2 regions of the Anabaena sp. WA102 genome follow, and region 2 is predicted to be linked to the other one. Evidence: predicted binding sites of a transcription regulator. Region 2 holds the regulator's gene; the other holds the start of a gene.
What was found. The regulator HrcA, encoded in region 2, represses chaperone genes, less so after heat shock. The targets are predictions, from matches to a motif close to TTAGCACTCNNGANTCNNGAGTGCTAA.
Positions count from the first base shown of each region.

Region 1: groES (co-chaperone GroES) is a predicted target of HrcA. The motif match lies at 1,209-1,235, and genes of this name have one in related genera.

Region 1 covers NZ_CP011456.1:5,276,518-5,279,945, reverse strand. Annotated here, with positions in the region: gene AA650_RS23225 (response regulator transcription factor) at 1-212, opposite strand, end outside; gene groES (co-chaperone GroES) at 1,254-1,565, shown strand; gene groL (chaperonin GroEL) at 1,668-3,302, shown strand; gene AA650_RS23210 (hypothetical protein) at 3,414-3,428, opposite strand, start outside.
Region 2 covers NZ_CP011456.1:956,133-959,560, forward strand. Annotated here, with positions in the region: gene AA650_RS03830 (DUF3352 domain-containing protein) at 1-513, opposite strand, end outside; gene AA650_RS03835 (rhodanese-like domain-containing protein) at 544-903, shown strand; gene hrcA (heat-inducible transcriptional repressor HrcA) at 1,360-2,436, shown strand; gene AA650_RS03845 (hypothetical protein) at 2,450-3,115, shown strand; gene AA650_RS03850 (hypothetical protein) at 3,132-3,428, opposite strand, start outside.

The DNA of each region.
Region 1 (3,428 bases), 1.4 Mb from region 2:
ACGTCACAGATGATCATATCTGGAACTTCGGTTTCTAGAAGATCCAGAGCTTCTCTGCCATTTGCAGCCGTGATGACTTCGTAGCCCCGAAACTCTAAGTAATCCTTCACCAGCAAGATGAGGTTAGGGTCATCATCAATAAGTAGAAGTCGTTTGTGGTCTTTCATGCTGGGTTCTTTCATAACAGTGGCACTTCTCGCGCTTCGATCCATTAAGGTATTGATATAGTTATCCCGTATGTTGGATGACTTCGGATGTTGTCTTTTTTCCCACTTAACTTACTTTAACTCCCCGAAGTCTTAAAAGTGTTAGTTACTTTCAACAGACTTGCAAGTGAATGGAAAAAGTCTAGTAAGGATACGTATAGCAGTAGTCTTTATAATGCGCTATTATAGATCCATTTGAAAGTTGCAGGCTGAAAACCCTGATAAAATTATTGTCCTTGTGAATAATCACAGGTCAGTATTTTTTCAAGATGACCCTAGCTCAAAACTCGCCCGCGCTTTCATTGGTATACTGCTGCTTTACTTATCCTTCGGATGTGAAGCCTCTATTTAGAGGTTCAAAATCAACCGGGGAATCTTTTGGACAAGTATGGGTTAAAAATATAAATTTCTTCACCATACTCGTTGCCAATCTACTGGTCTTGGATGACCTACTCTAATGACTTCTGGATTTAATTGGCGATACCAGACCCCATCTAGGTAAACTACTATTATCGTTCTAGAACAACAAACACGCAAGTTTTTGACTTGGGCTGTGAAGATGCCTATGGAATAACTATGTGTTAACTGATGGGTTGATCGCTCTCCCAGTCCTTGTTAACAACATTACCAAGTTCTAGACTAGCCGATTTATAACAGAATTGAGCATTTATCTGTTTTGGGTAATGGGTAATGGGTAATGGGTAATTGGTAATGTTCCCTGTTCCCTGTTCCCTGTTCCCTGTTCCCTAGTAGTTTTAGGGATGAAAAAACTGTTTGTGGATCATTGTGATGTTACTCATTGAGTAGATCCCTGATTACAGTTCTATAACAATTTTCCAAGTTTGCAAATAAAGTTGTCCATATCAAAATATTCATTACTTACGCAACAAACCCTGACAACTAAAATAATTGGATATTTGCACTTAAGTATCGCCACCCTAATCTTAGTTCGGAAACCCGTACACAAGCCATGATTGCTATTGGGTCATAGATAAAGCTAGATTAGCACTCATGAGTCGAGAGTGCTAATTTAGCAAGAAATTTTGTATGGCAGCTGTATCTCTAAGCGTTTCCACCGTTAAGCCCCTGGGCGATCGCGTTTTCATCAAAGTGAGCGCCCCCCAAGAAAAAACCGCAGGCGGTTTGTATTTGCCCGATAATGCCCAGGAAAAACCCCAAGTAGGCGAAATCGCCGCTGTTGGTCCTGGCAAGCGCAATGACGACGGTACTCGTCAAACAATGGATATTAATGTTGGCGATAAAGTGTTGTACTCCAAGTACGCTGGCACTGATATCAAGCTGGGTACAGATGAGTATGTACTCCTTTCAGAAAAAGACATTTTAGCGATCGTTAACTAATTGGGACTGGGTGATGGGTAAGGAGTTTTCCTAATTACCTGCTCACCATTCACCAATTCTTCGCAAAATTTAATTAATTTACCACCGGGATTTAGACTTATTATGGCAAAGCGCATTATTTACAACGAAAACGCCCGTCGCGCTCTAGAGCGTGGTATTGATATTCTCGCTGAAGCTGTAGCTGTTACCCTTGGTCCAAAGGGTCGTAACGTGGTTCTAGAGAAGAAATTCGGCGCACCACAAATCGTGAATGATGGTGTCACCATCGCTAAAGAAATTGAATTAGAAGACCACATCGAAAATACTGGTGTAGCTCTAATTCGTCAAGCTGCTTCTAAAACCAATGACGCTGCTGGTGATGGTACAACCACAGCTACCGTTTTGGCTCACGCTATCGTTAAAGAAGGCTTGCGGAACGTTGCGGCTGGTGCTAATGCAATTTTATTGAAGCGCGGTATTGATAAAGCATCTGCGTTTTTAGTCGAAAAAATTGCTGAACACGCTCGCCCTGTAGAAGATTCTAAGGCGATCGCTCAAGTTGCGGCAATTTCTGCTGGTAACGACGAAGAAGTCGGTAGCATGATTGCTCAAGCTATGGACAAGGTGGGTAAAGAAGGCGTAATTTCCCTAGAAGAAGGGAAGTCTATGACCACCGAATTGGAAATCACCGAAGGTATGCGCTTTGATAAGGGTTATATTTCCCCTTACTTCGCTACCGATGCAGAACGGATGGAAACCGTTTTTGATGAGCCTTATATCTTGTTAACTGACAAGAAAATTGCTTTGGTACAAGATTTAGTTCCTGTACTCGAACAAGTAGCTCGTTCCGGTCGTCCTTTGGTAATTATTGCTGAAGACATTGAAAAAGAAGCTTTGGCGACTTTGGTAGTTAACCGTTTACGCGGTGTCCTTAACGTGGCTGCTGTGAAAGCTCCTGGTTTTGGCGATCGCCGTAAAGCTATGCTAGAAGATATCGCTGTCTTAACTGGTGGTCAACTTGTCACCGAAGACGCTGGATTGAAACTAGATACAACCAAACTAGAAAGCTTAGGTAAAGCTCGTCGCATCACCATTACCAAAGACAGCACCACAATTGTTGCTGAAGGTAATGAAGCTGCTGTGAAGGCTCGTTGCGAACAAATCCGTCGTCAGATGGATGAAACCGAATCTTCCTACGACAAAGAAAAACTGCAAGAACGTTTGGCTAAATTGTCCGGTGGTGTCGCTGTAGTTAAAGTTGGTGCAGCTACCGAAACCGAAATGAAGGACAAGAAGCTGCGCTTGGAAGATGCTATCAACGCTACCAAGGCTGCTGTAGAAGAAGGTATTGTTCCCGGTGGTGGTACAACCTTGGCTCACCTCGCTCCTCAATTGGAAGTTTGGGCGCACAGCCACCTCAAAGATGAAGAGTTGACAGGTGCTTTAATCGTCGTTCGTGCTTTACCTGCTCCTCTGAAGAGAATTGCAGAAAACGCTGGTCAAAACGGTGCCGTAATTGCGGAAAGAGTGAAAGAGAAGGATTTCAACATTGGTTTCAATGCTTCTACCAACGAATTCGTTGATATGTTGGAAGCTGGTATTGTTGACCCCGCTAAGGTAACTCGTTCTGCTTTGCAAAACGCTGCTTCTATCGCTGGTATGGTGTTGACAACTGAATGTATCATTGTTGACAAGCCCGAACCTAAAGATGGCGCTCCTGCTGCTGGCGCTGGTATGGGTGGAGATTACGATTACTAAAATCTTTTAGTAGTTTTCCTAGTTTGAATAATGGCCGCTTCCGTAAGGGGGCGGCTGTTTTTTTGTCTCACGCAGAGGCGCAGAGGCACGGAGAGAATATTGAGTTTTAATTCAACTTATAGATAA
Region 2 (3,428 bases):
AATTCCTAAATTAGTCCCACTAAAAGCCCGTTTAGAAAATAACAACTCCAAAAAATCACGGCTTTTCCCTGGTTTTGCAGTGGCAAGTGCCATTAAATACCCAGTCTGTAGTCCGTTCTCTGGATCACGGTCTATATCTATGGTAGTTACAGCTAGGGTAATTTCATCACCCAACCAGGGTTTAATATCATCTTGATAATCTATATTACTTTTTGCCAGTAGACGATTTTTGAGTTGAGAAAATTCTCCTTTTGGTGCTATTTTCTGTAACCCGTCGGGATTGATCAATAATGAAACCATTGCTGGTGAGGACTTGGAGACAAATATAGCCGCAGCGGGTTGAGAGTTGCGAACTACAAGACTAACTGGACTTTTTTCCGAAAACCAGGAGAATTTAGCTAAACAAACTAGTATAAGCGTAATTATGCCAGCTATAAGGAAACCAAGTTTAATATTTTTTGTTAAGTGTTGACTGTTCACATTCTTTATATTTTCTAGCTTTTCTGCAAACATGAATAGTATAGGATTTTTTAGAAAAACTGCATGACAAATACATCATTTGATCAACCCTTTTCCGAAATTACTGTTGAGGAACTAGCCAAACGGCTTGAAAATCATGAAGAACCCCTTCAGTTAATAGATGTGCGTGAACCCCAGGAAATTGCCATATCACGGCTAGATGGTTTTGTCAATCTTCCTTTAAGTGAATATGAGCAATGGAATCAACAAGTCCCTGTTCGCTTTGATGTCCACGCAGAAACTCTGGTTCTCTGTCATCATGGTATGCGTTCCGCTCAGATGTGCCAGTGGTTAGTTACTCAAGGATTCACAAATGTTAAAAATATTACGGGTGGCATTTCCGCTTATTCGATTTTAGTTGATCCTTCTGTGCCGCAATATTAGGGAACAGTAGGGGCGCAGGCCCTGCGCCCAGAATTCAGAAGGAATCAACAAGATATTTCATCATCGTATCCCTTCTCCGTAGGGGCGCAGGGCCTGCGCCCAGAATTCAGAAGGAATCAACAAGATATTTCCACCCCTACCCTCTACTGGCGCGGTCAAAATTTTGATCAATAGAAAATAATATTTTGTGACTAAAACCACAACTTAGGTTGATAGACTATGAGATAATACTGAAACAGAGAGAAATTCATCTTCTTTTTGGATTTCAGCTATGTAGTAATAACAAATGCAGCAAATAAATGCTGAAAGTAAATTTTGTGTTCAATTAATACAATATAAGTATATAATTTGCTATCTTACTTTAATTAATAATTAATTCTTTTTTCCATTTTTGCGGTAAAAACCACATTTTTTTCCAATTTTGATTAAGATTTGCCTTCAGTAAAAAAATCACTTATGCAAGTTCATCTGACTAATCGGCAACAGAATATACTTTATGCAACTGTACGTCATTATATTACCACAGCAGAGCCTGTTGGCTCTAAAGCTTTAATTGAAGGATTTGATTTAGGTGTTAGCTCGGCTACGATTCGCAGTGTGATGGGTGTTTTGGAAAAATCAGGGTTACTTTATCAACCACATACTTCTGCGGGTAGAATTCCTTCTGATTCTGGTTATCGTATTTACGTTGATCAATTAATTAAACCATCAGAAACTTTAGCAAAAGAGGTAGAAACCGTATTACAAAAACATCTGCATTGGGAAGATTGCAGTTTGGAGGCCTTATTACAAGGCGCTGCCCAAATTTTAGCAACATTGAGCGGCTGTATTACTTTAATTACTATGCCGCAACCCACAACCGCAAAGTTACGACATTTGCAACTGGTGCAAATTGAATCAGAGCGAATTATGTTAATTGTGGTGACAGATAGTTATGAAACCCATTCTAAGGTGATGGATTTATTTTTACATAATCCAGAAAGTAAACCAGAAGCGGAGGTAATTGATCATCAATTGCAGATTGTCTCTAACTTTTTGAATACTCATTTAAGAGGACAGAGTTTATTAGAAATAGGCTATCTTGATTGGAGTAAATTGGATCAGGAGTTTAGAGTTTATGGTGAATTATTAAAAAGTTCTTTGGTAGAATTGACTCATCGCGCTCTAGCACCAACAACTACACAAATTATGGTGCGGGGGATTGGAGAGGTTTTACGACAACCTGAGTTTTCTCAGGTACAGCAGGTACAGACAATTATGCAATTATTGGAAGAGGAACAAGACCAACTTTGGCATTTAATTTGTGAAGAAGCAGAAATGCACGATATGAATAAGTCTAAGGTAACAGTGCGAATTGGCACAGAAAATCCTCTTGAACCTATTCGGACTTGTACTTTGATTTCTGCTATTTATCGGCGGGGTTCTGTGCCAGTAGGAAGTGTGGGAGTTTTGGGTCCAACTAGGTTAGACTATGAGAGTGCGATCGCTGTAGTTGCAGCAGCAGCAGATTATCTCTCGGAAGCTTTTAGTTAATTTCCATAAATTCATGTTGAGAAAAATCACTTTTGGTCTATTATGGCTAGGATTTGTTTCCTATGCCTTTTTCTTTGCTCCTCCCGAACAACCTGATACTTTTGAGTTAATCAAAAATCTCTCTACAGGCAATTGGCAAGGCATTAATCCTCTGATTATATCTTTATTTAATATCATGGGGATTTGGCCTTTTATATATAGTGCAGTCGTCTTTTTTGATGGTAGAGGTCAAAAAATCCCAGCTTGGCCTTTCGCTAGTGGTGCTTTTGCATTAGGTGCTTTTGCACTTTTACCCTATTTGGCTTTAAGACAACCCAATCAAAAGTTTATTGGTGAAAAAAATTTATTTCTGAAAATCCTAGATTCTCGCATTTTAGGAATTTTATTAACTATAGGAGCGGCGGTTTTATTCGCATCTGGTTTACAAGGCGATTGGGGTGATTTTGTCCAACAGTGGCAAAGTAGCCGATTTATTCATGTGATGAGTTTAGATTTTGTGATGTTGAGTCTATTGTTTCCCACATTACTAGGAGATGATATGGCGCGACGAGGTGGGAAAGATAATCAATTATTTTGGTTATTTGTAATGCCTTTATTTGGAGCTTTGATTTATTTGTGTGTCCGTCCACCTGTAGAGATAGAAAATAAAATAGGAGTTGAGAAGCCTATAATCATCTAACTCCTAAACAATAAAATCAAAAAGGTGAGTATCCAGTTGTGAACATTTTATAACCCGATGTAATACAAATTAAGGAGAGAAAAAATTGCCATAAACTGGTAGGACTAAGAATTGCACGACTACTAATAAATACCGCCATAATACCCACAGAAATAGCAATCCATCCCAGATTTTTCATACTTTCTGAGAAAAAAACTAGCATCAATACACCTAATGTTAGTGCTAACACTGAAATATCAGCGGCAATTCCTCGCCACCAGTAAGGATAGACATTGGTTGTAAAAAATATATTTTTCCCAACTAAGTAAATACC